One region of the Demequina pilifera genome, then DNA from elsewhere that is predicted to be linked to it. Evidence: riboswitches for the same ligand, from Rfam matches in the RefSeq annotation. Region 1 holds a riboswitch; the other holds the start of a gene.

Region 1 (14,724 bases):
GCCGTCGACGGCCCAGCCCTCGGCGAGCCCCTCCTCGGCCATCCAGTAGATGGCCTCCCAGTGCTCGCTGTAGTCCGGGGAGTCGGGGTCGGAGGAGACGTCGACGAACGGCTCGGCCGTGGGCGAGACCACGGCCTCGCCGCCGAAGGCGCGGTAGAGGAACGCCGCCAGCGCGTCACGCGTGGCCCGCTCGAACGGCCGGTACTCCTGGCCGTCGGGCGTGCCCCAGCCCTGCACGATGCCGATCACGCCCAGGACCCCGATGGGGGCCCAGTGCTCGCTGTAGGCCGGGTTCGCCATGTCGCCGTGGACGTCGATGAACGGGTGCTCATCCGAGTGGGCGTATGAGAAGTCGGCGGCACCGTCGAGACTGGCCCAGTTGAGCCCACCGGCGGGTCCGTCGACCTGCCACTCGGCGTAGAGCACGCGGTCGTAGACGTAGTGCGTGAGGGTGGTCTCCTCCGCGAACAGGGTGTCCGACCCCACGATCGCGCCGCCGACGACGGAGTCGCCAGTGATCTCCAGCGACATGCTTGCGGTCTCGAAGTCGCAGGAGCCGTCCCCGCTGGTGATGGTGACGGCCTTGCTGACCGGCTCGACGTCGACCTCGATGTCGCCGCAGTACCCGGTGGGGTTCGAGACCCGGTTGACTGCCGTGAGCTCCGGGTCTTCGGTGATGGGCACGTCCTCGACGGAGAACACCATGGGCCCCTGGTCGGTGAGGAGATTCGGGTTGCCCAGCTCGACCGTGATGGATACGGAGCCTTCCTCCGCCTCGGCCGCGGTGGCGGCCGTGGCCCCGCCTGCGGATACGGCGATCCCGGTGGCGATGGTGGCGACAGCTGCGGCTGTCCTGGTGGCGATGGATCTCATGTTCATTCCCCTCAGCTTCGATGGCGAATCGCGGCCGCCCACATGCGCGCGGCCACGCTTTCGAAACTAACAACCGGCCGAGGGGTCGCGCAGGCGATTGGGAGCAGCGGGCTCCGTCTGTGAGCCAGATGTGAGCGGGCGGTGAGGACGACGCCGAGACGACCGAAGGCGCCGGCCCCCGCGGAGGGGACCGGCGCCTTCGTCGTGTGCGGCGGGATGCGCGACGCGATCACACGATGTCCGGGACCACCATGACCTCGGCGCGGAAGATGAACGCCGCGATCGCGTCGCGGGTGACCTTCGCGGTGGGCCGGTACTCGGCCCCGGCGGGCGTGTCCCAGCCTTCCGAGAGCCCGAAGGCGTGCATCCAGGCGATGGCCGTCGCGTGCTCCGAGTAGTGCTCGGATGCGGGGTCGCTCGAGACGTCGACGAACGGGTCGCTGTCGGGAGTGCCCGTCGCCTCGCTCAGCCGGAAGAAGAACGCGGCGACCGCGTCGCGCGTGATCTGAGCCGTGGGGCGGTACTCGTCGCCCTCGGCGGTGGGCCAGCCGGTGGACAGCCCCTCCTCGGCCATCCAGTAGATGGCCTCCCAGTGCTCGCTGTAGTGCGGCGAGTCGGGGTCCGAGGAGACGTCGATGAACGGCTCGGCGTCGGGAGAGACGGCGGCCTCCCCGCCGTAGAGGCGGTAGAAGAACGCCGCGAGGGCGTCGCGAGTGGTGCGGTTGTACGGCCGGTACTCGAAGGAGCCTTGAGGGGTCTCCCAGCCTTCCGAGATGCCCTCGGTGCCCAGGTAGTAGATCGGCATCCAGTGCTCGGTGTAGGTGGGGAGCGCCTGATCTCCGTGCGAGTCGATGAAGGGGAAATCGTCGGCGTCGAAGATCCAGAAGTAGGTCGTGCCGTTGAGGGTGGTGCCGGTCGCGTCGCCGTTCCAGTACGCGTGGAACGTCTCCTCGCCGACGCCTGCCTCGACGTCCACGTCGTCACCGTAGAGTCCGTCCTGGACCAGGTACGCTCCGCCGAGCGTGAAGCCGCCGGAGAGCTCCACGGTCAGGTCGGCGGCGACGAACTCGTCGGCGATGCCGCCGATGGCGATGCCGCCCGGGTAGCCGTCCAGATCGACGTCGACCTCGACCCCGCCATCGAGGTTCTCCGGGTCGTACACCACGTCTGCGGACGTGAGCTCGCTGTCTCCGCCGACGGGGACGTCCACGACCTCGAACGCCTTCTCGCCTTCGGGCCCGTAGAGATGGACGTAGATGGAGGCGAGCGTCTCCTCGTCGGGAGCGGCCGTGGCGGCGGTGGCGCCGCCCGCGACGGCGGCCGCTCCCAAGGCCATCGTGGCGACGGCGGAGGCCGTCCTGGTAACTGCGTTGCGCATGTGGGTTCCCCTCAACAGTGGTGTCCTGGGTGCGGACCGCGGCTCGGCGGCCCGCGTCCAAACGACGCTAGCAACGGGGTACGACGACGGCTATGGGAAGGAGTTTGCTACCCGGTTGCCGCTGCAGACGCCCGATGCTCCGTCAGTGTCCGCGCCCGCCGGTAGGTTGGTCGCATGACCGGATTCTTCGTGGTGTTCGAGGGCGGCGACGGTGTGGGCAAGTCCACCCAGATCGACTTGCTGGCCGGGCACCTGCGCGCCCCCGCGGGCGGCGGCTTCGAGGTGGTCACCACGCGCGAGCCGGGCGGCACCACGCTGGGCAAGGAGCTCCGCCAGGCGGTGATGCACGGCGACCACGTCGCCCCCCGGGCGGAGGCGCTGCTGTACGCCGCCGACCGCGCCCACCACATCGCCACCAAGGTGCGCCCCGCGATCGAGCGCGGCGCCGTGGTGGTGCAGGACCGCTACGTCGACTCGTCGATCGTCTACCAGGGCGGCGCTCGCGGGCTCGGAGACGAGGTCGAGCGCATCTCGCGCTGGGCCACCGAGAATCTGCTGCCGGACCTGACCATCGTGCTCGACATGGAGCCCGCCGCCGGGCGCATGGCGCGGGAGCTCGACCGCGTGGAGCGCGAGACGGGGGAGCACGCGGCGCTGATCCGTCAGGCCTTCCTCGACCTCGCCGCGCGCGAGCCCGCGCGGTACGCCGTGATCGACGCCTCGCGCGCCATCGAGGACGTCGCGAGCGACGTCTCGCGGGCAGTGGCCGATGCGATGGCTCGCTCAGGCCTCTGGACGGCCGATGCGCGGGCCGGGTCTTCGCCCAACCAGGCGGAGGGGCTCGAACCTTGGGGAACGCCGTGAGCGTCGCGCCATGAGTGTCTGGGACGAGGTGGTGGGCCAGGAGGTCGCGATCGCGCCATTGCGCGCGGCGGTCGCCGACCCCGCCGCGATGACTCACGCGTGGATCATCACCGGCCCGCCCGGGTCGGGGCGGTCGTACGCGGCCCGCGCCTTCGCCGCCGCGCTGCAGTGCCACGAGGGCGGCTGCGGCACGTGCCGCGCGTGCACCACGTCGCTCAGCGGCGCCCACGCGGACGTGACGCTGCTCGCCACCGAGAAGGTCACCATCAGCATCGACGAGGTGCGCGACCTCATCGCGACCGCGCAGTCGTCCCCCAGCGAGGGGCGGTGGCGCGTCATGGTGATCGAGGACGCGGACCGCATGACCGAACGCACCTCCAACGTCTTGTTGAAGTCCATCGAGGAGCCGCCGCCGCGCACGGTGTGGCTGCTGTGCGCCCCGTCGGCCGAGGACGTCGCGGTCACCATCCGCTCGCGCTCGCGGCACGTGCGGCTGCGGGTGCCCGACCCCGAGGTGGTCGCGCAGCTGTTGGTCGAGCGCGACGGCGTGGACCCGGATCTCGCCCGCCAGTGCGCGTACGCGTCGCAGAGCCACATCGGCATCGCGCGGCGCCTCGCGCGCGACCCCGCGGCACGGGGCCGTCGCGACCAGGTGCTCGCGCTCGCGACCGAGATCCGGGGAGTCGGCGACGCGGTGCTGGCCGCCGCCGACCTTGCCGCGGTTGCGGAGGCCGATGCCAAGGCCTCGACCGAGGAGCGCGACGTCGAGGAGCGCAACGAGCTGCTGCGCACCCTGGGCGCCGACGACGGCGGCCGGCTCCCGCCCGCGCTCCGCTCCCAGGTCAAGCAGCTCGAGGAGGACCAGAAGCGCCGGGCCACACGCCTCAAGCGCGACGTGCTCGACCGCGCCATCGTGGACCTGATGTCTCTGTACCGGGACGTCGCGTGCGTGCAGGTGGGCGCCTCGGTGCCGCTGGTCAACGAGTCCCACCGCGGCCACGTGGAGGGCCTCGCGGGGCGCACCACCCTCGCGGAGACCATGCGCTGCCTGGACGCGCTGGGCCAGACCCGCGAGCGGCTGGCGGGCAACGTCGCGCCGGTGCTCGCCCTCGAGGCGATGGCGCTCGCGCTGCGGCCCCGGGCCAGCGCCTAGGGTCACGGCCAGCCGGGGCGCGACGCGGGAGGGGCGCCGGCAGGAGGCCCCGCGGGATGCCAACGCCGCCGCGTCAGCGCAGTCTCGAGACGGGCAGTCACCGCCGCCGCCTAGGCTAGGCGCATGATTCGTCGCGTGCCCGCCCTTGCCCGCCTCGTCGCCGCATCGGCCGTCGCCGTGCTCGCCCTCGCGGCGTGCACGCCGGACAAGACGCAGGTCTCCCCGGACGATGCCGCACCCGACCCCACGTCCACGGAGACGCCCGCGCCTGGGGCGACTGGCGCATCGGACGTCTACGACCAGGAGCTCGAGTGGAGCGAGTGCGGGGACCTCGAGTGCGCGACCATCCAGGTGCCGCTCGACTGGAGCGAGAGCGAAGGCGACACCATCGAGGTCGCCCTGAACCGGCATCGGGCGCTGGACGAGGATGCGCGCCTGGGGTCGCTGCTCATCAACCCGGGTGGCCCGGGCGGCTCGGGGCTGGGGCTCACGGAGCCGTTCGTCGTCTCGGCGGGAGACGCGCTGCTGGACTCGTACGACGTCATCGGCTTCGACCCGCGCGGGGTGGGCGCGTCGACTCCGGTGCAGTGCGGCACCGATCAGCAGGTCGACGAGTACTACATCCCGGACCGGGTGATCGAGACGCAGGACGACCTCGACCAGGCCAACGCCGCGGCCGCCGACTTCGCCGCCCTGTGCCGCGTCGAGTCGGGCGCCGTCGTCGAGAACGTGGACACGGTCAGCGCGGCGCGCGACATGGACGTGATCCGCGCGGCCGTGGGCGACGAGCAGCTGAACTTCCTCGGATTCTCGTACGGCACGCAGCTGGGCGCGACCTACGCCGAGCTGTACCCCGAGAACGTGGGCCGGCTGGTGCTCGACGGCGCTGTGGACTTCCTGCTGCCGTCCGCGGAGCAGGCCAGCGGGCAGGCCGAGGGCTTCGAGAACGCCCTCACCAACTTCCTGCGCTGGTGCGGACAGCGCAACTCGTGCCCGCTGGCGGGCGGGGTCGACGCCATGAAGTCCCAGCTGAGCACGATGATGGAGCGCTCGCTCGAGGAGCCGTATCCGTCGGGCACCGAGTGGGGCGTGAACGGGAACCTGTTCGTGTACGGAGTGGTCGTGACGCTGTACGACGAGGCGTCGTGGCCGTTCCTCGAGCAGGCGCTCGCGGAGGTGGCCGGCTCGGGTGACGCGTCGATCATGTACGAGCTGGCGAACTTCTACCTGGACCGCGACGGGACGACGGGGGAGTACGCGAACAACTCGACGTGGGCGTTCACGGCGATCGGCTGCCTGGACGACGTCCCCGGCGACGAGTGGACCATCGACGACGTCGAGGACTTCCGCGCTCAGATGCTCGAGGCGTCGCCCACGTTCGGCTGGTGGTTCGCGAGCGGGGCGGGCTGCGACGCGTGGCCGTGGACGGCGGATCGGCACATCACGTCGCTCGACGAGGCCGCGACCGCGGAGCAGATGCTGGTGATCGGCACCACCAACGACCCGGCGACGCCGTACTGGTGGTCGGAGTCCCTGGCGGACCGCTTGGGCGCGACGCTGCTGACGTACGACGGCGAGGGTCACACGGCGTATGGGCGCTCGAACCAGTGCATCATCAACGAGGTCGACGCCTTCTTGGTGGACGGCGAGATGCCGGATTCGGGAACTCGGTGCTGAGCCGCTAAGATGGCAAACCGCACCGCTTGGTGCACGCCGCCTTAGCTCAGTCGGCAGAGCGATTCACTCGTAATGAATAGGTCAAGGGTTCGATTCCCTTAGGCGGCTCGTCTGGCCCCGGTCCTGCGACCGGGGCCTTTCGTATTCTCGGGCTGGGCCGGGCCTTTGCCATGTGCGCCAGCCCCGTTGCGGTAGGGGCGGTTGCGCTAGGGGCGGTTGCGCTAGGGAGCGGTGACCGGCTCACCGCGCGTGCCGTCGATGACCTCGCGGTCGCCCAGCGGCTCCTCGAGCGTGACCACGAACGGCGTGGGCGGGTTGCCCTGGCAGGTCTGGTCGCCGGACTCGGGCTCGACGCCGAGGGTCACCGTGACCGCCGCCGCGGTCTCCGTGTGAGAGACCAGCTCGATGCGTCCGTCCGCGGGCCGGCCTGAGTTGCAGCCGACCTCCGTGACGAGGAGGTGCAGCTCGGTGGTGTCCGCGGTGGGAGGGTTCGCCGGGTCAAGCTCCACCCTGGGGACGGTGAGGTCGCCCAGGTCGATCGTGAGGCTGCAGCCGCCCCCGGCCATCACGTACCAGCCGTCGGGGATGTTGGATGCGCCCTCGACGCGACGCACCTCGAGGAACTCGCGGTAGGTGCTGCCCAGGTCCTCCTGCGCGGCCAACTCCGCAGACGGCGGCCTCATGATGACGATGCCGTCCTCCCTGAGCTGACCGAGATACCAGGCGTCCGGGTCCTCGAGCTCCAGCGGCGTGCCGTCGTCGCGCACGGCCGCGTCGAGCATGGCCGCCGCGTCACCGGTGAGGTCCGCCACGGGAGTGGCCTCGGCGAGCACCTCGCCATCCAGGGTCAGGTGTTGGCAGAGGAAGGTCTCCGCGGCGTCGAACGGGGCCTGGGCCGTGGGCGAGGACGCCGTGGTCGGGGACGCCGTGGTCGAGGACGCCGTGGTCGGGGACGCCGTGGTCGAGGACTGGGAGGTGGGTGTGCTCGCGGGTTCCTGGGCTGCGGTCGCGCAGGCGGTGAGGGCCGATGCGGCAAGGACCACGCCGGCCAGGGTCGCCGTGGTGCGCAGGCGCCGTGAGCGGCGCGCGGCATCGGGCCCGGTGGTGAGCGGTGTCGCGGTCATGGTGTCTCCCTTGCTGGGGAGTATGGCACAGCGCACTCGGCCCCTCACAAGGTCCGCCGCCGCCCCCAACCTCCCCGTCCGGCACTCATTGTCGCCTGTGGCAGGTTTCGTCGCGCTGTCCGGCACTCACGGTCCTCCGGGATTCCCGAGCGCGCCAGATCCGACGCTCCGCCGATATCGCGGTGCGAAGCTGGGAGTGGGTGCGAGGGATGGCCCGGATTCCGGCGCCGCATCTATCGCAGTGACGAAAGCGACACTCCGAACCTTCTGCGCAAAACCGCGGTGGGCCAGCCTCCACGTGGTCCTCGCGCCGCGACTGCGCCACCGTGAGCCATCCACTACTTGACCAGGACCAACGAGGTATGTGGACCATGACGTCGGTGGTCGACACGGAGCCGCAACCGACGAGGCGGCAAAAGCCACTAAGCGGGCGAGATCTAAGAATGCACGTGCTCGTGTCTGCTTCGCGTCCGAAGTCACCTACAGTCGCTCGCATGGCCAGCACGGCCTACCCACCCGGTCAACCGATCGGGGTAGTGAAAAAGGCAAACCCGTCGCGAGGCGGGGACGCAAAGCAGACGGGACCCACGCGGTCGGCCGGGCTACCACAGAGGGAGCATTACCATGCAAAAAATCACTCGCACCATTGGTGTTGGCATCGCCACCGCCGCACTTGTCGGAGCCACTGCTGTTTCCGCATCTGCCGGGGACACCACGACAACTTTCTCGCTCGAGGGAGGCACGCTCTCTGTCGCCGCGGAAGGGAGCGCAACCCTGACGGTGGGACAGTCCGGCGCCACGGAAGTGAGCGGTGCCCTGGGCAACGTCGTCGTCACGGATGACCGCGGAGGCGTCACTGGCTGGGCCGCCGCCGCAGCCACGACCGTGTTCTCCAACAATGACGTCGACCCTGCTATGGCCACGGAGTCCACCGAAGTGAAGTATGCGACCGGCACCGTGAGCAAGACCGGAGAGGTCACGGCTGCTGGAACCCTCGAGCCCATGGTCATCACCGCGACCGCCGGCGACGTCGTCACGGCCACGGGGGTCAAGGGCAACAACACGGCCACTTGGAACCCGACCCTCACCGTCGTGCTGCCTGCGAGCAGCACTCACGGAACCTACAGCGGTACCGTCACGACCTCCGTGCTCTGAGGCAGAGGACCGCTTTGCGTCAAGCATTGATCGCGCTCGCACTGGCGGCCGGGGCTCTTGTCCCGGCCGCCGGTGCGTGGGGCGTTGCCGCCGAGTCGCAGGACGAGCCGTCCGGAGGCGTCGGAATCCGCCTCGTGGATGCCCCGGTGGCCACGGCAGAGAACCCGAGGGCGAACGTCTACATCATCGACCACGTCGCTCCGGGCACGGTCATCGAGCGTCGTGTCGAGGTGTCCAACAGCACGGGCGAGTCCACGATTGTGACGGTCTACCCCGCAGCCGCTCAGATTGCCGACGGCAACTTTGTGGGCGAGCCCGAGGCCACGCAGAATGAACTTTCCAGCTGGATTGCGGTCTCTCCCTCGGCGCCTGAGCTGGCGTCTGGGGAACAGGCCGAGGTCGACGTGGAGATCGACGTGCCCGCCGATGCGACAGTGGGCGAGCACTACGGCGTCATCTGGGCCGAGGTCACCGATGCGCCCGAGAGTGGCGGCGTCACCGCGGTCACTCGCGTGGGGATACGCATCTACCTTTCGGTCGGCGAGGGAACCGCTCCTGTATCGGACTTCACCATCGGTGGGCTGACGGCATCGCGCACTGACGATGGCTCGCCTTCCGTCGAGGCCACCGTGACGAACTCCGGTGAGAGGGCCCTCGACCTGACCGCGCAGGTCAGTCTCTCGGACGGCCCGGGCGGCGTATCGGCCGGCCCCTTCAGCACCGAACCTGTGACAACTCTGGGGATCGGGGAGAGCGCGCCGATGCGAGTGGACCTCGATCCCCTGCTGCCGAATGGCCCATGGCGCGCCGACGTCACGGTGACGAGCGGGCTGGAGGAGCGGTCGATCGAAGCGGAACTCACGTTCCCGGAAGCGGGGGCCACCGCTGAGGCGACCGTCGACGACGGTGTGCCGCTCGTGGTCGTCATCGCCATCGTGGTCCTCGCGGCGCTGGCAGCCGTGATCGGTGCGATCGTGTTCGCTCGAAAGCGCTCGCAGGCATCCTTGCAGGCCTGATCGCGCGCGTGCACCACCGGTCGGACTCTGGGCATAGGCGACAACCAGTGCCGGACAGGAGGTCGAGACCGGCGGTAGGCGTCAACCAGTGCCGGACAGGGGGAGTGGGTCAGGCCGCCGGGTCCGGGGTCAGCGTGTACTTGGTCTCGAGGTACTCGTGGATGCCCTCGGCGCCTCCCTCGCGGCCCAGCCCGGAGGCCTTCCAGCCGCCGAACGGCGCCGCGGCGTTCGACACCACGCCCACGTTCAGCCCCATCATCCCGGTCTCGAGCGAGTCGATCATGCGCTGCCCGCGAGCCAGCGACTCCGTGTAGACGTACGAGACCAGCCCGAACTCGGTGTCGTTCGCGAGCGCCACAGCCTCGTCCTCCGAGTCGAACGGCGCGATCGCGAGCACGGGGCCAAAGATCTCCTCGCGGAGCAGCTCGGATCCGGGCTGCACGTTCGCCAGGACCGTCGGCGCCAGGTACGTGCCAGGCCCCTCGATAGCCGAGCCGCCGGCGAGGAGCGAGGCGCCGCGCTCGACCGCATCGGCCACGAGCGACCCGGCCTTCTCCACGGCGTCCTCGTTGATGAGCGGGCCGATCTCGACGCCGTCCTCGGTCCCGCGGCCCACCCGCATGCCGGCCACGCGCTCGGTGACGCGGCGCGCGAACTCGTCCGCGACCGAGCGGTGCACGATGAACCGATTGGCCGCCGTGCATGCCTGGCCGATGTTGCGGAACTTGGCCTTGAGTGCGCCGTCGACGGCCTTGTCGAGGTCCGCGTCCTCGAACACCACGAACGGGGCGTTGCCGCCCAGCTCCATGGAGGTCCGCAGCACCCCGTCGGCCGCCTGCTTGAGCAGCGCCCGGCCCACCTGCGTCGACCCCGTGAATGACAGCTTGCGCAGGCGCGGGTCGCTGATAATCGGCTCGGACACGGCGCTCGATTCGGACGTGGTCACCACGTTCAGCACGCCGGCCGGGAGCCCCGCCTCCTCCATCAGCGCCGCGAACGCCAGCGTCGTCAGCGGCGTCAGGCTCGCGGGCTTGATCACCACGGTGCAGCCGGCGGCGAGGGCGGGCGCGATCTTGCGGGTGGCCATCGCGAGGGGGAAATTCCACGGCGTGATGAGGTAGCTCGGCCCCACGGGGTGCTGCGAGACGATGGCGCGCCCGGTGCCCTCGGGGGTGGGGCCATACCGGCCCTGCACCCGCACCGCCTCCTCGGAGAACCACCGCAGGAACTCGGCGCCATAGGTGACCTCGCCGCGCGATTCCGCGAGCGGCTTGCCCATCTCGAGGGTCATCAGCAGCGCGAAGTCCTCGGCCCGCTCGGTGAGCAGGTCGAAGGAGCGGCGCAGGATCTCGCCGCGCTCGCGCGCGGGGGTCGACTTCCAGGCGGGGAAGGCGTCGACGGCGGCGTCCAGGGCGGCGCGTCCGTCCTCGGCACCGGCCGATGCGACCGTCCGGATCACCTCGCCCGTCGCCGGGTCTTGCACGTCCAGGGTGGAGGCGTTGGAGGCGTCGCGCCACGTGCCGCCGATGAACAGTTGGTGGGGAACGCTGGCCAGCAGGGCGGTCTCGCGGTCGGTCATCACGGCTCCTTCGTTGGGCGTACGACTGGTCAACGACGGGATGGTGCGAAGTCATCCAACGACGCCGCGCCACCCAACGACGCCGCGCCACCCAACGACACCGCGCCACCCAACGACACCGCGCCACCCAACGACACCGCGTCCTCCAACGACACTGACGGTCCGCCAGGATTCGCGGGCGCGCCAGATCCGACACTGGGCGCCCACTGGGACGCTAAGGCGGGGAAGGGGGCGGGAAATCGGGCGGGTTGGGGCGGCAGGGGGCCGCTTAGAATGGCAGGGGTCGCCGGCCGCGGCCACGTCGACTGAGGGGCCACACATGAGACTGTCAATCCGTGCGCTCGCGCTTGCGGGCGCGGCCGTGCTCCTGATGAGCGCGTGCAGCTCCGATCCGGAGCCATCGGCCAGCCCGACCAGCCCGACCGCGGCCGCCACGCCCACTGCCGCGGCGCCCGAGCCCTCGGCGAGCCCGAGCGAGAGCGCCGCCGAGGACAACACCTCTGCCATCGCCACCTCGGTCGAGCCGTCGATCGAGGTCTACGACGGCCCGGACGGCGACATCGCCCAGACCATCGCCGCCGAGGACGTGCTGACGGCACCCGAGGCGACTCCGCTGGTGTTCCTGGTCAAGGAGCAGGGCGAGGGCTGGCTCGAGGTATACCTGCCGGTGCGGCCCAACGGCTCGACCGGCTGGGTGCGCGAGGACCAGGTCACGGTCGCCAGCACGGACTTCTCGATCGAGGTGTCACTCGTGGATTTCGAGCTCACGGTGATGAAGGGCTCGTCCGAGGTGATGACGGCGCCGATCGGGGTCGGCCGCGAGGAGCGTCCCACCCCGGGTGGCGTGTACTTCATCCGCGAGCTGCTGCAGCCGCCGGACCCCACGGGCGTCTACGGTCCGTACGCGTATGGGCTCTCGGGCTACTCACCTGTGCTGGACGAGTTCAATGGCGGTGAGGCGATCATCGGCGTGCACGGCACCAACGAGCCCGAGATGATCGGGGAGTACGTGTCGAGCGGCTGCATTCGGCTCGACAACGACACCATCACGGAACTCGTCATGGATGTGGGGCTGCCGCTGGGAACGCCCGTGCTGATCAGCGACGAGGCGGCCCCGGTCGACGGCGAGGACGCCTAAGCCACGAGCCCAGCCGATGCGCGGGCTGGGTTTTGCGCGGATGGCGCGCACTCGGCGCCGACTTGGGCCATGGGTTCCGCCCAGGCCACCAAGCCACCCAGCGGCCCGCCCGGCCACCCAGTACTTCGGCTCACCGCGGCCCTGGGGCAGGCTCGCCCCACCTGTTCGGCGGCCCACTCGGGCCAATGGGCCACGTCGCCAACGACCACGTCGCCAACGACCACGTCGCCAACGACCACGTCGCCAACGACCACGTCGCCAACGACCACGTCGCCAACGACCACGCCATCACCCGGCCAGCAGGGGCCGCTGGCTACGGAGTCGCGCTCGCTCGACGCGGGCGTCGGGAGCATTGCTGAGCCTTGCCGGGCGCACCCCGCCACACCTCAGCGATCAGGCCCGCGCGCCCCACACAAAACACAACGCCCGCCACCGCGCCGTGAGGCGCGATAGCGGGCGTCAGTGTCTAGTGCGGGTGTATCAGCCGGCGTAGGTCGCAACCGCGACGACGGGCGTCGCGGCCGGTGCCTCGACCGGCGGGGCGCCGAGCACGATCGTGAAGTCGTCGGTGCAGCCGCCGTCTTCCAGCTCCGCGTCCCAGAGGAGCATGTCCTCGGTGAGCTCGGATTCCGGAATGGTGCCGGCCTCGAAGGTGCCTTCCTGCTCACCCTCGACGCAGATCTCCACGTACTCGACCACTTCTTCTTCCTCGAAGCAGTCCGCAGCCTCGCCCGTCCAGAGCGTGTACTCCGCGGGGAGCTCGTCCTCGGGGACCGTCAGGCCGTACCAGGTGTCGCCGTCCTGGGCGCAGATGGTGACCTCGTTGACGGACTCGACGCACTCCTCGTTGGGGACCGGGTCCCCGAGCGGGAACACGCCGTCGTCACGCACGGTCTCGGAGACGAAGCCTCCGTCACCGTCGGCGAAGCAGTAGGTCGCCTCGTCGGGGGTGCACTCGGAACCGTCGAACCACGGGACCTGAGTGGGGCTGACGCTGTCGACCTCGGTCTGGACCGGGGTGTCCTGCTCGCTGTCCCACACGCAGATGTACTCGGGCTCGTCGTAGCAGTCCTCGGCGTTGCCGGTCCACTCGGTGTACTCGGCGGGGAGCTGGTCCTCGAAGAGGGTCAGTCCGTACCAGACGTCGCCGTCCTGGGCGCAGATCGTCACCTCGTCGGGCGTGCACTCGGAACCGTCGATCCAGAGGATGTCGCCCTCGCCGATCTCGTCGACCTCAGTCTTGACTGCGACGCCGTCCTGGCTGTCCCACTCGCAGATGAAGTACTCGACCTCGTCGATCACGCAGTTCTCTGCGTCAACCGGCTCGCCCAGCGGGAAGTCGCCGTCATCGCGAACCGTCTGCTCCACGAATCCGCCGTCGCCGTCCGCGAAGCAGTAGGTGTTCTCGCCGGGGCCGCAGTCGATGCCGTCGACCCACTCGATGTCGCCTTCGCCGATCGACTCGACCTCGGTCTTCACCGAGACGTCGTTCTGGGCATCCCACTCGCAGATGAAGTACTCGACCTCGTCGATCACGCAGTTCTCTGCGTCAACGGGCTGACCCAGCGGGAAGTCGCCGTCGTCACGCACGGTGGCCTCGGTGAAGCCGCCGTCGCCGTCCGCGAAGCAGTACGTCGCCTCGGCGGGGGTGCACTCGGAGCCGTCGACCCACTCGATGTCATCGTTGCCGATGGACTGGACCTTGGTCTTCGTGGCCTCGTCGGTCTCGGCGTTCCACTCGCAGATGAAGTACTCGACCTCGTCGATCACGCAGTTCTCTGCGTCAACGGGCTGTCCCAGCGGGAAGTCGCCGTCGTCGCGAACCGTCTGCTCCACGAATCCGCCGTCGCCGTCCGCGAAGCAGTACGTCGCCTCGGCGGGGGTGCACTCGGAGCCGTCGACCCACTCGATGTCATCGTTGCCGATGGACTGGACCTTGGTCTTCGTGGCCTCGTCGGTCTCGGCGTTCCACTCGCAGATGAAGTACTCGGGGTCGGGCTCGCCACAGGCGAGCTCGCCGGACCAGTGGTAGTTCTGCCCGGAGACCTGGACCCACACGACCGCGTACTCGGCCCATCCCGGCCAGTTCGGGTGGTCGGCGTAGACGGCGGTGTAGGGGTTGCCCCACGAGTCGTCGTCGTTGTGGAAGTTCAGCGTGATGTCGCCCTCGCCGGCGTCGACGCCGCGCGGGGAGATCTTGACGTTGATGTGCTGGTTCGCGGTGGAGCCCGCGTACTCGAACGTCATCGACGCACAGTCGGGCTGGAAGGTCTGCTGCTCCTGCGAGCCCTTACAGACGATCCAGTGCGAGACGTCCGCCGGCTTTCCGCTCGAGTTGACCGGTGCGTGGTAGACCTCGTTCGCGTTGGGCAGCTCGTAGACCTCGCGGCCGTTGCCGCCCTTGACGATGAGCACCTCCCAGCGGTCGCCGGGCCAGGACTGGTTGAACTCCTTGAGCTTGACGCCCTCGTTGCCTTCGGCGTCGTCGGTCACTTCACCGTGACCGGAGTTGCCCTCGCTGTAGTAGCAGGCGACCGCGTTGTCGTACTGGTTCAGCCAGTAGTCGGCGGTGTTCTTGTTATCGGATGAGCCTCCGGTCGCGACAGCGGCCGGAACAGCCCATCCCACGAGCGCGAGCGCAGCGGCGCTCAGCGTCACGAGAATTTTGGTTCCAAGTTTCATGACATCCTCCCCAGCGCGAGGGATGGACCACGATGTGCGCGTTCCCCTCAACTCCCTCGCCCAATTCGAGATTAGTGACATTTCT
Region 2 (14,724 bases), 120 kb from region 1:
GGCCACTCGCTGCGGCTGGTGATCGCGGGACGGGGACCGGACGCCGAGGACCTGCGCCGCCACGCAGCGAGCTCTCCGGCCGCCGAGCGCATCGTCTTCCTGGACGACGTGGGCGACGAGGAGAAGCCGCACCTGATGGCGGCGTGCGCGGCCTACGCGCTGCCGTCCAAGCCGCGGCCGGAGTTCACCGAGACGTTCGGGATCGCGCTCGTCGAGCAGATGCTCGCCGGCGGCGGCCCCGTCATCACCACGGAGACCGGCGGAATCCCGGAGGCGGTGGGCGACACCGCGCTCACCGTGCCGGTCGACGACCCGGCCGCGATCGCCGGAGCCATCGACACGGCGGTGTTGGGTATGGATGAAGCGGCCAGGGCGGCGCACCAGCAGCGGGCACGCGCGCACGCGCTGCAGTTCGACAGGTCGGTGGTGTTCGACCGGCTCTTCGAGAAGGTCGTGGCCGCGGTCGGCTGACCGCAGCCTGCTCGGGCCTCTCGCCCGCGCTGACGCTTGGGCGCTCGCGCGCCTGCACCAGTCCTTAAGCGCTCGCGCGCCGACGGCGGGCGAGGATCTGGTCGAGAGCCGCCGTGGAGGTCGACTGCTCCTCGCTCACGTGCTGCCCGTTCGTGGACTGCGCGGGGGCGTCGTCCGCCCGCAGGTCGCCCCAGCGGGCTGCTCGCTGCTGCGCGACGTCGTAGTCCTCGTCGGAGATGGGGCGTGCCTGGCGCGGACGCACGGAGGACTTGAGCGTGTAGGCCGGGGCGGGCATCTCCTGCGGGCTCCACGGGGAGGGCTCTGCAGTCCGCTCCGCGGGCAGCTCGGGGGCCGGCACCGGGGCGGGGGCGGCGAGCGGCGCGAGGTCCTCGGTGGTGAGCACGCGAATCGCCTGGGTCGCGAGCTCCGACGGCTGGGCCTCGTGTCCGGCGGCCCGCTCACGGGTGACGGTGCGCAGCGCCTGGGTGGCGGTCGCTGCGGCCTCGACCTCGCGTGCGATCGCTCGGGCCTTCTCGTCGGCACGGCGCTGGGCGGCGGCCGCCCGCGCGCCGGTCACGACGATTCCCGCGAACGCTGCCGTCGCGAAGGCCCCCACGAACGGGGAGAGAGTGGTGAAGGCGACGCCGATCCAGGTGCCGGCGGCGACGATCATCGCGGCGGTCGCGACGGTCGCGCGGCGCCGGGCCTGAGCGGCGCGCTCGGCGAGCACGGCTGCGCGGTCGCGTCGCAGGGCGTCGCGCTCTCGCTGCGCATGCACGGCCGCCCTGTCAAGCGGGGTGGCGGGGCGCGACATGGACTCGGCGCGCTCGGATTCGATCCGCGCGGCGCGCTCTCCGCCGGTGCGCAGCAGCGGCACCTCGCCCGAGTCACTGGAGGGCCGAGCAGCGGCGCGCTGGATGCGCTCGGCGGTCGACTTCACGACCCGCATGTCGGAGGAGTAGCGGTCGTCGACGCGGACGAGCGCGTATTCGCCGCGTTCCTTGATGCGCTGCGGCAGAACATACGCGACGATGATGCCGAGCGCGACTATCGCGAGGAGTCCTGCAACCATGGCACGACGGTACGGCGCGGTGGGCACCAAGACCCGGATGGCGCGCGGCGTGTCAGTCACCCTCCGACCAATATCGGCCAGTTCGAGGCTCATCTTGAGTCAGCGCGTACACCCGGTGGTCGCGCCAGTCGCGGTCGATGTGCAGATAGGACGGCCGCAGGCCCTCTTCACGGAACCCCAGCTTCTCAACCACGCGCAGGCTCGCCACGTTCTCCGGACGCACGGCGATCTCGATGCGGTGCAGCCCCCTCCCGAACGAGAACTCGGTGGCCAACGCCACCGCCCGCGGCGTGATCCCGCGGCCTGCGTGGGACTGCGCGATCCAGTAGCCGATCGACCCGCCCCGCTCGGCCCCCCACCGGATGCCGGACACCGCGACCCGCCCCACGAGCACGCCCTCGAACTCGATCACGAAGGGGTAGGCGGATTCGTCGCGCCACTGGCGCCTCTCGCGGCGGACGAGCGTGCGGAAGGTCCCGGACGGCTCAGCGCCCCCAGGCGGGGCGGTCGCCTCCCATTGCTGCAGCCAGGCCCTGTTGCTCTGCCTCAGGTGCCGCCACTCGTACTCCTCGTGCCGTGCCAGCGTGCGCAGCGTGAGGTCCCCCGACGCGACGACCGGCGGGCGCATCGGCTAGCCACCCCACGAGGTGCACTCGACGATGTCCCCCGGGTGAATCACGCTCTCCTCCGGCCCCGACCACACCAGCGCATCGGCCCTCGCGAGGTCCGTGAGCGCGAGCGCATCCGCTCCCACGGGCGTGACCGCCGGCAGGTCGTGGTCCTCACGGTCGACCACCACCGGCATCGCGGTCACGACTCCGGGCGGCACGACCCAGCGCTTGCGCACGCGGGCGCGAAACACCGGGCGCTCGACGTCGGGGTGCCCGCACAGCACCCGTAGCGCCTGTCGCACGTAGGCCTCGAACGCGAGCGCGGCGCCCGCGGGAGCGCCCGGCAGTGCGATCACGGGGATGTCGCGCGACCCGGCCGAGATCGACCCGAGTCCATGCCGGCCCACCGGGCGCAGCTGCAGGTCCACGGTCTCGAAGCCGCCCATGCGCGCGAGCACGTCCGCCACGGTGTCGTGCACGCCGTCGGACAGCCCGCCGGTGGTGATCATCACGTCCGCGCGCACCAGCTGGTCCTCGAGCGTCGCGCGCAGCAGCAGCGGGTCGTCCGGCACCGCGCCCACGCGGTACGCCTTGGCACCGGCCTCCAGCACCAGGGAGGAGAGCATGTGGGTCGTCGACTCGGGCACACCGCCGCCCGGGCGCACCGCGCCGGGCTCGACGAGCTCGTCTCCCACCGCCATGATCACCACGCGCGGGACCGGCCGCACGTGCAGGCGCGAGCGCCCGAGCGCGGCGGCCACGGCGATCTGCCGGGGCCCGATGCGGGTGCCGGCTCGCACGATCACGTCGCCGGCCGTCGCGTCGAAGCCCGCGGGGCGGACCCCGTCGCCAGGGTGCACCGAGTGCGCGATGCCCACCCGCGCGACGCCCTGGTCGGTGTCGCCCAGGGCGACCACCGCATCGGCCCCTATGGGCACCGGGGCGCCCGACGGGATGCGCGCGGCCGCGCGCGGCACGTGACGGCGGGGGGAGCGTGAGTCGAAGCTGACGTCGTGAGAGACCGGAAGCCTCACGGGGTCATCCGGCAGGGCCGCAGCGACGTCGGCGCTCGCCACCGCGTAACCGTCGCGTGCCGCGATCGGCACCGCCGGCATCGCGGAATCGGCGACCAGGTCCTCCGCGAGCGTGGCCCCCGCCGTGTCTCCCAGCAGCACGTCGAGCACCGGACCCGGGGCGAGGGCCTCCGCCACGGCGGTGCGATGGCCGTCAAGGCTCCGTACTGTCACGCGTGCATTGTCTCGCGCCGCGCCGAGCCCCTGCAACCACCGCGCGCCTGCAACCGACTCGCGCGGGCGCCGTCTGTGAGGCACTCGACACGGCGCGTTCACGTTTCTTTGAGACACTGGTGGGCATGACGCCGCAGTCGCACTCCACCCGAGCGCCAGCCCCCGAGGATGTGAAGGCGCAGTTGCGCACTTCCATCCGCAAGGCCCGCCTCCATCGATCCGAGCGCAGGAACGAGGAACTGGCACAGTCGCTGCGAGACCTCGCGCTCGAGGACCCGGCGATCGCCCCGGCGCAGTGCGTGTCCGTGTACGCATCCCGCCCTCACGAGCCGGGCACGCTCCCGCTCATCTGCGCGCTGCACGATCGCGGCGTGAAGGTGCTGATCCCCAGGCTCGGCGACGGCCTCCAGCGGGGTTGGTCGCTCTACCAGGGGGCGGAGGACCTCGTCGAGCGCGCTCCCGGCCGCCCGCCGGAGCCCTCCGGTGAGTTCCTGCCCGCCGACGCGATCCAGGAGGCTGAGGCGCTGGTGGTGCCCGCCCTCGCGGTCGACGCCGAGGGCACCCGCCTAGGACAGGGAGGCGGCTGGTATGACCGCGCTCTCGAGCAGGTTCGCGACGGGGTGCCGATCATCGCATTCACGTTCGCGGCGGAGTTCCGCGGGCCCGGAGAGCTGCGGCTTCCGCGCGAGCAGCACGACGTGCCGGTGCACCGGGTGATCACCCCGCAAGGCACCACCTCTCTTCCCGCGTAGAATGCGCCCATGCCCACTTACGTCTACGCGTGCCGCGCATGCGGCCACCGCTTCGACGCGGTCCAGTCGATCCACGACGATTCGCTCAATGCGTGCCCCGAGTGCGAGGGCGCGCTGCGCCGCGTGTTCGGCACCGTCGGCGTGACGTTCAAGGGCTCGGGCTTCTACCGCAACGACTCCCGCGCCGCGGCGAAGGAGTCCTCGGGCTCCTGACGGCCCGCAGGCCGCTCACCAGTGCGGCGGCCGCTCCCGCTTGATCTCGTCCTCGCGCGAGTCGCCGTAGCTGCCGCCCCATCCCTCGTCGCGGTCCTCCGAGGCGCGCGTGGGGATCAGCGGCCGGTCAGTTCCGCGTGCCCGATCCTTCGCGCTGCGCGCAGGGTTCGTGCCGCCCTGCTTCTTCTGCTGCCTCGGTACGTCCTCCTGCTGGCTCGGTGCGGCCGATGCGCTCGTGGCCACCTTCGGCACGCCAAAGCCCAGTGAGGGCTGGGCGGGCGCGGCGGGGGCCTCTTCGTCGTCCTCGTCCTCGTCCTCGGGCTCGGGCTCGGGCTCGGGCTCGGGCTCGGGCTCGGGCTCGGGCTCGGGCTCGGGCTCAGGCTCAGGCTCAGGCTCAGGCTCAGGCTCAGGCTCAGCGGATTCTGCGCCCTCGGCGTCGGCGTCCGGTTCGTCAGCCTCGACGTCGTCCTCTTCCTCGTCCTCGTCGAACTCGAGCATGCCCGCCACCTCGACGGGCGCAGACTGCTCAGCCCCCGCATCGGCCGTCGTACCGGGCGCGCCGTCAGGCGCGATCGCGGGAGCAACGCGCAGGGACGCGGTGACGGCCTCGGCCTCCGTGGGCGCGCTCTGGTCGAAGAACGCCTCGTCGGACTCCTCGGCGGGAGCCGCGATGTCGATCTCGAGCGACTCCTGGACGTGCGCGGGCCCGCCGCTGTCGAGGGCGGAGGTCACCTGCTCCGCGGCCGCATCGGGATCCATGAAGACGTCCAGGGTCCACAGCGGGACCACAGTCCAGCCCAGCGACTCGAGGGACGTCCGCTGCCACCGCACGCGGTCGCGCAGCGACGCTGAGCCCGCGGGAGCCGCCTCGTCGGTCACCACTGCCACGCGGTATCCGCGGTCGTGACGCCCGCCCACGGCCATGGGCACCGCATCGGGCCCGTTGCCGTAGCGGACGTGCACGCCGAAACCGTCGAAGCGCAGGCGGTTCGCGACGTCGGAGAGCAGCCAGTCGCTCGGCGCGGGCTCGGGCCGCTCCGGCGCGATCGGCTGCTCCGACCCGGCCTGCAGAAGTTCGCGGAGGTCCTCGACTCCATCGCCCTCGTCGCCCACCGCGGGCAGGCGCTCCGCGGCGATGGCACTGAACACGGTGACGTAGGCGCGCGAGGCCACCAGCGCCTGCACGAGCGCCTGGCGTCCCCACGGCTCGGACAGCGCGCCCAGCGACTCCGGCACGTTCCCCCGCGAGTCGCGGGCATAGCCGAGCGAGATGACCACCTCATCGACCGCGTGACCGGCCGCGTCGCCCATCACCTCGACGGGGACCGCCGCCGCGAGGCGCGTGCTGCGCTCCTTGAGCGCCTCGGCGAGGCGCGCGGCGTGGAGGGGGTTGCCCGCGACGACCACGAGCTCGCGGCGTGGCAGCGAGTCGAAGGCCCGGGCCACGTGCTCCGCGACGGCCGCGACCTCCGCGCGCGTCGATTCGACGGAATCGGCCCTCGCGACGGGGGAGCCGACCCCGTCGACCATGCGCAGCTCGAAGCGGCTCTCGTCTCCCGGCGCCGGCAGCGCCTCGATGCTGCGGCCGTACGCGGCGCGGGCGAGCGCCGCAGTCACGCGCACATCCCGACCCTGGGGCAGGGCGTGCAGGGTGACGTGCGGCAGCAGCGCGGCCAGGGACGCGACGGCGGACCTGGTGGCGGCGTGGGCGTCCCCCACGACCACCACCTGCTTGGCACGGGCGAGGGTGGGCACGAGCTCGGCGAGCGCGAGCGACTCCGAGGCCACCACCACCGCGATGTCGAAGGCGCGGGTGGGCGGCGCGAGGCGCGACACCTGCTCTGCCTTCGCCACGACGACGGGTCGCAGGGCCGCGGACAGCGCGCCGAAGTCCCGCCACAGCTCCTTGATGGAGGCGTCCGCACCCTCGACCAGCGCGGCGAACAGGTCACGCGCCAGGTCCGGGTGGCGAGCGATGGCCGAGCGGCGACGCTCCGCGGCCGCGCGCATGAGCGGCCCCACGCGCGCGCCGGAGAAGGCCTTGTCTGACGCACGGAAGTGTTCGACGGCTGCGCCCAGCGCCCCGTAGTCGGTGAGCGAGGGGTCCGTGCGCACGATCGCGTCGAACGCCGCGGCCCACCACGCGAACTCGAGGTCCCGCCGCACCTGGGCGTCGGACGCATCGCGCGCACGCAGGTCGTCGATGAGCGGCCCCAGGCCTGCGGCCACGGGGTCGATCTCGAAGGGTTCGCCGGCGTCCGTGTCGATGGTGCCGGGCAGCCCCTGCGCGAGGCGGTCGAGCTCGCCGACCATCTCGTCCCACGGCACGGCCGCGAGGTCCTCGTCCTCCACGACCATGTGGACGGTCGGCGCGAGCGTGTCCCACATGGCCGATGCGTCGGCGACGCGCTCGGCGAACACGTCGTAATCGTCGGGGACCGTGGGCCATCCGCCCGCGGAGCAGTGCGCGCGCCAACGCAGCGCGAGGTCGTGGGCGCGGACCAGGTCCTCGTGGAGGGTGTCCTTGCCGCGGCCGGGCCGCAGCAGCTCCACGGCGCGGCGCACGAGCGCGCGGCGATCGCGGCGCGGCATGTCGACGTGCCGGGACGAGCCGTGGGGGGCCGTCGCCGACACGAGGTCGTGCAGCGAGCGGTGGAACACGGCTGGCGAGAAGGTCTCCAACACCTCGCGGAGCGCCTCGAACATGCGCACCTGGTCGAACCAGGCGGCCATCGACACGGCCTCGTCGACGCCCGTCTCGTGCGCGGCGATGGCCGCCTCCGCACGCATCTTGGGTATCGCTCGGCCCAGCAGCGTCGCGAGCGCCTCGTCGAGGCCCGCACCGTCCTCGGGATCCGCGTGATCCGCCCACCAGGACTCCGCCTGAGCGCTGGGAGCGTCGTCCTCGACGGGAACCGCGGCCGGCTGCTCGTCGTCGGGCCGCAGCGCCGCCACGAGCGCGGCCGAGACGGAGGCGAAGCCGTGGTCGGCGACCACCGCGCCGGCTTCCTTGCTGAGCCTCAGCGCCGTGCCCGGGGCGAGATCGGCGGTGGTGAGGCGCACGATCGCCTGCACGGCCTCGAAGACGCTCACACCCCACGGGCGATGCGAGCGGTGCAGCGCGTCGAAGCGCCGATGCAGGTCCCCGCGCGCCCGCAGCAGGGTCTCCCCCGCCGCGCGCAGGCCGTCGTCGTCCACCTGAGGCGTGCCCATCGTGATGGACTCGAGAAGGCGCGCCCGCGCATCGGCATTCCAGGCGGGCACGGTGCCGTCGATGACCAGGTCCTTGGCGCCGAGCGCGCGCACCCGGTCCGTGATCGCGCGCAGCGCTCGCTCCTGGCCGCCGACCACGGCGACGGTCTTGCCCGAGGCCGCGCCATCGGCGGCGATCGCCGCCGCCGTGCCGACCACGTCGGAACCGGGAGGGGCCTGGAGAAAGACGTCCCGGCCGGTGGCGATCAGGTCGAGGGCTGCGAACTGGACGTCGTCGAGGTCGCCGATGCCGCGCTCGGCGAAGGGGTCGCGATCTCCACGCGGGAAGGCGGGCAGCGGCTCGCCGAGCTGCGCCTGAGCGTCATGGTCACCCGCGGCCGCGGCCAGCACGGTCGACCCGGCGATGACGGGGTCGCAGTCGTCGAGGTCGTCGAGCAGACGCTGCTCAGGGTCGTCGAACGCTCCCAGCAGCAGCCGATCCACGACCTCGAGATCGTCGCCGAACAGGTCGGTCAGGCCCCGCACGTGCTCCCACAGCGGGCGCGGGTCGAAGTCGCGCCCACCGGCGACCGCGGGCAGCGCCGTGTCCCCGCCGGACTCGCCCGCGCGTTCGCGCACCAGCGTGGTGAAGACGGGATTGACGTGGACGTCGTCGCGCAGCGTGATCTGCACGTCATCGGTGCGGTGGCGCTCGAGCCCGACGGGCCGCATGAGCAGCGGCATCTCGACGCGCTCTCCGCGCTCAGTCCACGCCACGGTGCCGACCACCAGCGCCGCCGTCCAGGCCCCGGTGGCGGCGCGCACGCGCTCCGCCTCCTGCAGGATCAGCCGGCCGCGGTGCAGGCCCGACTCGCGGACCTGTGGGTCGCGCAGCAGAGAGGAGATGGCGGTGGGGCGATTCGCGAACAGCTGCGCGAGGCCCGAGGGGTGGCCGGCGCGGATGTCGACCAGGCTCGCCTGGGTCGCCGCGAGGTCCCTGAGCGGGGACACGGTCGCCCGGTCCTGGAGCTGTTCGCGCCACTCTCGGAGGGCGTCGGCCACGAGCGCGCGCCCGATGTAATCCACCACTCCCCCACGGTATACGTCGGGGTGCGGGATGCCTCGCCACCACGCCGCCCGTCAGGGCGGCACACGGGCGGCCCGCGGCGCCAGAAACGAGAACAGTGCGCGCCCACTTGCACAGCCGGCGCGCACCGTCACCGGGATTGTGGACCTCCGCGAGCGCCGCGTCAAGCCGGCTCTCCGCGCCCGAAGGCTGCGGGAGCCGGCCTGCGCCACGCGCCGCCCTCAGGTCACAGCGAGAAGGCCGCCTCGAAGCCCGCGTTGATGGCGTCGCCGACCTTGGCGGGACGCACGCAGTCCCCGACTGCGACCACGCCCGGCCTGTCGGCGAGCGCCGTGGGCAGGGCCGTCTCGGGCCGCACGCCGAATGCCGAGATCACGGTGTCCGCGGCCACGTGCACCGGCCCATCTGGGCCGCCCACCTTGACGCCGGACTCGTCGATGCTGGTCACGGTGTGTCCCGTGAGCAGCGTGATGCCCGCCTCGGCGAGGTCCCTCAGGAGCGTGATGCGGTTGATCATCAGCAGGTCGCCGGCGATGCCGTCGGCCATCTCGACGACCGTCACGTCGTGGCCGTTCTGCGCGGCCTCGAGAGCGAAGTCAGCCCCCGACAGCCCTCCTCCGCAGACCACGATCCGCTTTCCGAGTGCCGCGCCGAGGTGGGCGTCGATCACGTCGACCACGTTCGGACCGTCGATGCCCGGAATGGGCGGCGCTATCGGGCTCGAGCCGGTGGCGAGGATCACCGCGTCCGCCTCGGCCAGCTCGGGCGAGTCGTCCCGGATCTCGGTCTCCAGGTGGACGGTCACCGGCAGGTCGCGAAGCTGGCGCTCCCACCAGAAGATCATGGAGCGCAGCTCCTTCTTGAACTCCGGCGTGGCCGCGGGCCACAGCACTCCGCCCAGCTGGTCCGACTTCTCGTATACATCGACGGTGTGGCCGCGCAGCGCCGCGACGCGCGCGGCCTCGAGGCCGGCGGGTCCCGCACCGACGACCACCACGTGGCCAGGCGACGATGCGGGGGTCAGCACCCGCTCCCGCTCCATCCCCACCATCGGGTTGACGGCGCAGCCGAGAGCCTTGCCCAGGAACGCGTTGCCCACGCACATCTGGTTGCAGCGGATGCACGGACGGATGTCCTCCCGCCTGTCGTCGGCGAGCTTGTTGGTCCACTCGGGGTCCGCGATCAGCGCCCGGCCGATTCCAGCGAATTCCATCTCGCCGGCAGCGATGGCCGACTCCGCACGCTCCGGCGTGAGGTTGCCGCACCCCAGCACGGGAATCGTGAGGACCTCCTTCATGGCCGCAGCCGCGCCCATCATGCAGTTGTCACCCAGGTAGTACGGCGGGAACACGTAGTCCATCGCCTCGTACGAGCCCTCGTCCGCCATCATCAGGTCCAGGCCGGCGGCCTCCAGGATGACGGCGATCCGCTTGGACTCGTCAGCGGTGCGACCGCCTTCGTATCGGTGGTCGACCGAGAGGCGGAAGCTGACCGGCAGCCCGGGAGCCCCCTCCTTGACGGCGGCGATGATCTCCGTCGCGAACCGGCAGCGGTTCTCCACGGACCCGCCGTACTCATCGGTGCGGCGGTTCCACTGCGGCGACATGAACTGGTCGATCAGGTAGCCCGTGTGGCCGTGGATGTCGATGGCGTCGATCCCGGCTGCGGCGCAGCGCTGCGCGGCCTCGCGGAACCTCTGCACGATGATGGCGATCTCCTCGAGGTCGAGGGGACGGCACAGCACCGATGGGTCCAGCCAGTGAGGGTTGTCCGAGGCGGAGATGGGCGGTCGCTGGGGATCGATGTTGTTGATGTTGCGGCCGAGCCCCGCGGTGAGCTGGACGGAGATCGCTCCGCCGACCGCGTGCACCGCATCCGCGAGGGCCTTCAGGCCCGGAATGGCGGCGTCGGAGTCCACTCGCCCGAGCCCCTCGTTGATGACCTCGTAGTCGTCGGTGACCGCGTTGATGCCAGTGACCACGAGCCCTGCTCCGCCTTCGGCGCGCGCGGCGTAGTACGCGACCTCACGATCGGTGAGGTGGCCGTCGTGATCCCCCATCTCGGTTCCCATGGGGACCATCACCACGCGGTTGCGAAGCGGGAGGCCCGCAAGGGTGGTGGGTTCGAGAATGTGAGCGTACGGAGCCGACATGGCGTCCTCCTACAAGCGGCGGTGGGTGTGGTTCCTCCACGCTATGAGCAGCTCCATCGCCGCTGACGGGACGAACGTCCCCACACATCCGTCGGGCACATGCCTGGGGACGGCTCAGTCGGCGTCGGCGTGCGGGTGGGTGCCTCCCCACGCCGCGTCATCGGCCTCCACCATCTCGACCAGCGACGTGCGGCCGTGACGGTCGGCGCTGTAGAGCACGGACACGCCCCGACCACTGCGCTTGGCCTCGTACATCGCCGTGTCGGCGGCGGCGACGACCTCATCCGAGTTCGCGAAGCCGTCCGGTCCCACGGCCACGCCGACGCTGCTCGTCACGGTATAGCGGTGGTCCCCGAACTCGTGGGGCGGTCGCAGCCCGTCGCTCACGCGGTGCGCGACGGCCAGCGCCGCCTCGCCCGAGGCGACCTCATCGAGCAGGACGAGGAACTCGTCCCCGCCCACGCGAGCGGCGGTGTCGCCTGCGCGCAGTTCGGCCGTGATGCGCCGGGCCACCTCGACCAGCACCTGGTCGCCGGCGGCATGCCCGTGGCTGTCGTTCACCGTCTTGAAATCGTCGAGGTCCAGGAACAGCACCGCGAAACCGCTCGTGCGCCTGTCCGCGACGCTGAGCCGATGGTCCAACCGATCCCACAGGGCCGCGCGGTTCGACAGCCCCGTCAGGTCGTCCTGCATCGCTCGGCGACCGAGTTCTCGACTGGCGCGCGCGAGCTCCGCCGTGCGGTCCGCCACGCGGCGCTCCAGCTCTTCGTACGACGCCTCGAGCTCCTCCCCCAGCGAGTTCACGCCCGCCGCGACCGCGTCGACGAGGTCGCCCGTGCGACCGACGGAGGCGCGGGCGTCGAAGTTCAGTGCCGCCAGCTCTTGGATGACCTCCACCACCTCCTCGAGGCGGCGCTCCCTCTCGGACGCGCCGTCCCCGTCCGGCGGCACCGCGCGGGTCATCACACCACGTGCTCCCTGAGCCAGGCTTCGGCCTCGGCCCTGTCTTCGAACAGACGGACCGGCACCTCCGGCTTGCTCACGTTGATGAAGAACGTCGCCATCATTCGACTCAGAGGATTGCCCACGATCAACGCGACAGCGGACACGATCCCTTGCCTGCGGACGTACTCCATCCGCGCCGCGCGGTCCTGGGGACCCGCGTGCGTCGTGTCCACCAGCAGCGGGGCGGCTTTGCCGCCGGTGAGCTCGGTCATCGCCTCGATCGTCGCAACCGCGTCCTCGAGGCCCGAGGGGACGTGCGGAGCCCACTCGATCTCCACCAGGCCGTCTGGCCGAAGCCAGATGCGGAACTTGTCATGGGTGATCTCGGGATGCTCGCCGGTCATCGCGTCACGACCTGGCCGAGCACGCCGGTGCCGGCAATGGTGGTGCGGGCACGGCCTCGAGACTGAGGAGTCGAGGCGGCGGCAGTGCGGCTCTCGGACGTGGCGTTCACAGTGGTTCCCTTGTTCGGTGGCCCGGCTGACCCCGTGGGTCCCGTGGCTTTGCGTCCCCGCCTCGCGACGGGTTTGCCTTTTTCGTTGCTCTTCGCACTATACGCCCGGTTCGCCGCGTCTCAACGGGCTCCGATGTGAGATGCGACACCCTCACTGCTCGGCGACGCCTCATGGTTCTGTGAACGGAACCAACACCTGGTGCGCCTGGGCAGATTCGAACTGCCGACACCCGCTTTAGGAGAGCGGTGCTCTATCCCCTGAGCTACAGGCGCGCGGGACACCGACCAGGGTACCGGCACCCGCGCACACGGAGGAATCTCACCACTTCGCGTGCACGTGCTCCCGGATGCGCTCGTTGTAGAGGTGGGCGAGTGCGGCGAGGGTCTCCTCGTCGAACTCGGGCATGTCCGCCGCCGCGGCGTTCGACCGCGCCTGCTCGGGCCGCGAGGCGCCGGGGATGATCGTAGAGGCGCCCACGGCGCCGATCCACGCGAGCGCGAACTGGGCCGTGGTCCAGCCCTCGGGAGTGAGCTTGGCGACCTCACGGGCGGCCTCCACTCCCACCTCGTACGGCACGCCCGCGAAGGTCTCGCCCACGTCGAACGCCGCGCCGTCGCGGTTGAAGTTGCGGTGGTCCTTCTCGCCGAACGTGGTGTGCTCGTCGTACTTGCCGGTCAGCAGTCCCGAGGCCAGCGGGACGCGCGCGATGATGCCCACCCCGTTCTCGCGTGCGACGCCGAGCACGTGCTCGAGCGGCTTGCGACGGAACACGTTGAGGATGATCTGCACGGTCGCGATGTCCGGATCCCGCAGGGCGTCGAGCGCCTCGTCACAGGTCTCGACCGATACGCCGTAGTGCTCGATGCGCCTCTCCTGCTTGAGGGTGCGGAGGTCGTCGTAGGTCTGCGGGTTCGCGAACACCTCCGACGGTGGGCAGTGCAGCTGAACCAGCTCGAGCGTGTCGACGCCGAGGTTCTCGCGCGAGCGGTCGGTCCAGCGGCGGAAATTGTCGAGGGTGTACTGCGACGCCTCGTGCGGGTCAGCGCGGCGGCCCATCTTCGTGGCGATGGTGATGCCCTCCGCGCCGCGGTCCGCGACGAAGTCGCGCAGTGCGCGCTCCGAGCGGCCGTCGCCGTAGACGTCCGCGGTGTCGAAGAAGGTGACGCCCGCATCGGCCGCCGCGCGCAGGATGTCCTGCGCCGTGTCGTCTGCGACGTGAGACCAGTCGGCGCCCAGCTGCCAGCAGCCCTGGCCGATGAGAGAGATGTCGCGGCCGAGCCGCGGTACGAATGAGGTGCGCATGTCTCCACCCTAGGGGTCACCATGGGGTCCGTGCGACCCGGCAGCGGCCGCCACCTGACGCAGGCGTCGCGGCGGCGCCGGACGCGGGTCCTGGCGCACGCGACGCGAAGACGCCGGTGCCCCGGCAACGCGAAGAGCCGCCGCTGCCCGAAGGCGGCGACGGCTCTTGGCGTGTGCGGAGGGACTAGCCCGTGACGCGCACGTACGTGGGGTTGCTCTGCCAGATGCCACGGAACTGGATCGTCTTGCCGTGCGTCGGCGCGTCGATCTGCAGGTTCGGGCCGGCGTAGATGCCGACGTGACCCGGCGAGACGATGATGTCGCCCGCCTGGGGGGACGAGACGCGGGTGCCGACGTTGTAGTAGGCGCCCGACGAGCGCGGCAGCGAGATGCCGAGCTGGCCGTACACGTACGACGTGAAGCCGGAGCAGTCGAAGCCGCCAGGTGCGGCGCCGCCGGAGACGTACGGGTCGCCGACGTGCTTCGCAGCCTCGGCGATGACCGCCGAGCCCGAGATCGCGGCCTTGACGTTGGTGGACTGGGCGACGGGGCGCGCAGGCGAGGACGAGGAGCTCGAGCTGGTCGAGGAGTTCGCCTGGGGGGCGGCCACGACAGGCTCGGGCTCGGGCTCCGGCTCGGGGTGCGCTGACACGTCGATGTCCGGCGTGCTCACGTCGAAGTCGGCATCGTCGGAGGCGGTGACCTCGCTGGCGACGGCGGCCAGATCAGCGGAGGCGGCGTCGGCCTCCGTCTCGATCGCAAGAGTGTTGGGAGTGACGGAGTCGACCGTCATGTCCTGGGCGACGAGGGCCGCAGCGGCGGCGCCCGTCAGGGGGACCACCACAAGGGCGGCACCAGCGGTGGCAGCCACCGCACGCGTCCTGGCGCGCATGTATCCGTTCGTCAAAATCACGTTCCTTCCGCACCTGCGGTGCGTTGATGTTCCCTGGCCCAGCGAGTGGAACTCCGAAAAGGTTCCAATGCCATCTCCGGGGCCTGCGGTGTCCTGCTCTTTCGTGTTCTAGTCGACCATGTTACCAATTCGTGATGATTCGCCAAGTCGAGGGAGGCCGAAGAGGTGTCGCGCAGCGTCTCGAGACACGGCCACGGACCCCGTCGGGGAGGTCACGATGACCTCGTCGTCCTCGAGCCCGACCTGCACCGT

The links. Region 1 has a riboswitch for cyclic di-GMP ahead of ACNI14_RS02495 (hypothetical protein). Riboswitches for the same ligand answer to the same signal wherever they lie in the genome.
Region 2: another riboswitch for cyclic di-GMP. It lies ahead of ACNI14_RS01980 (DUF7793 family protein); the one in region 1 lies ahead of ACNI14_RS02495 (hypothetical protein).

Annotation. Positions count from the first base shown of each region.
Region 1 is NZ_JBMDTW010000001.1:558,881-573,604, reverse strand. It holds gene ACNI14_RS02530 (S-layer homology domain-containing protein) at 1-873, opposite strand, end outside; gene ACNI14_RS02525 (S-layer homology domain-containing protein) at 1,103-2,251, opposite strand; gene tmk (dTMP kinase) at 2,426-3,115, shown strand; gene ACNI14_RS02515 (DNA polymerase III subunit delta') at 3,126-4,268, shown strand; gene ACNI14_RS02510 (alpha/beta hydrolase) at 4,392-5,945, shown strand; tRNA gene ACNI14_RS02505 (tRNA-Thr) at 5,981-6,053, shown strand; gene ACNI14_RS02500 (hypothetical protein) at 6,167-7,069, opposite strand; cyclic di-GMP riboswitch class I at 7,604-7,679, shown strand; gene ACNI14_RS02495 (hypothetical protein) at 7,694-8,224, shown strand; gene ACNI14_RS02490 (hypothetical protein) at 8,251-9,240, shown strand; gene ACNI14_RS02485 (NAD-dependent succinate-semialdehyde dehydrogenase) at 9,350-10,819, opposite strand; gene ACNI14_RS02480 (L,D-transpeptidase) at 11,139-11,957, shown strand; gene ACNI14_RS02475 (hypothetical protein) at 12,143-12,316, shown strand; gene ACNI14_RS02470 (hypothetical protein) at 12,438-14,639, opposite strand.
Region 2 is NZ_JBMDTW010000001.1:438,781-453,504, forward strand. It holds gene ACNI14_RS01935 (glycosyltransferase) at 1-471, shown strand, start outside; gene ACNI14_RS01940 (hypothetical protein) at 536-1,543, opposite strand; gene ACNI14_RS01945 (GNAT family N-acetyltransferase) at 1,596-2,171, opposite strand; gene ACNI14_RS01950 (molybdopterin molybdotransferase MoeA) at 2,175-3,401, opposite strand; gene ACNI14_RS01955 (5-formyltetrahydrofolate cyclo-ligase) at 3,527-4,153, shown strand; gene ACNI14_RS01960 (FmdB family zinc ribbon protein) at 4,163-4,366, shown strand; gene ACNI14_RS01965 (PDDEXK-like endonuclease domain-containing protein) at 4,382-8,647, opposite strand; gene ACNI14_RS01970 (oxidoreductase) at 8,872-10,797, opposite strand; gene ACNI14_RS01975 (diguanylate cyclase domain-containing protein) at 10,912-11,760, opposite strand; gene ACNI14_RS01980 (DUF7793 family protein) at 11,760-12,146, opposite strand; cyclic di-GMP riboswitch class I at 12,270-12,344, opposite strand; tRNA gene ACNI14_RS01985 (tRNA-Arg) at 12,454-12,529, opposite strand; gene ACNI14_RS01990 (aldo/keto reductase) at 12,576-13,559, opposite strand; gene ACNI14_RS01995 (C40 family peptidase) at 13,744-14,430, opposite strand; gene ACNI14_RS02000 (metal-dependent transcriptional regulator) at 14,581-14,724, opposite strand, start outside.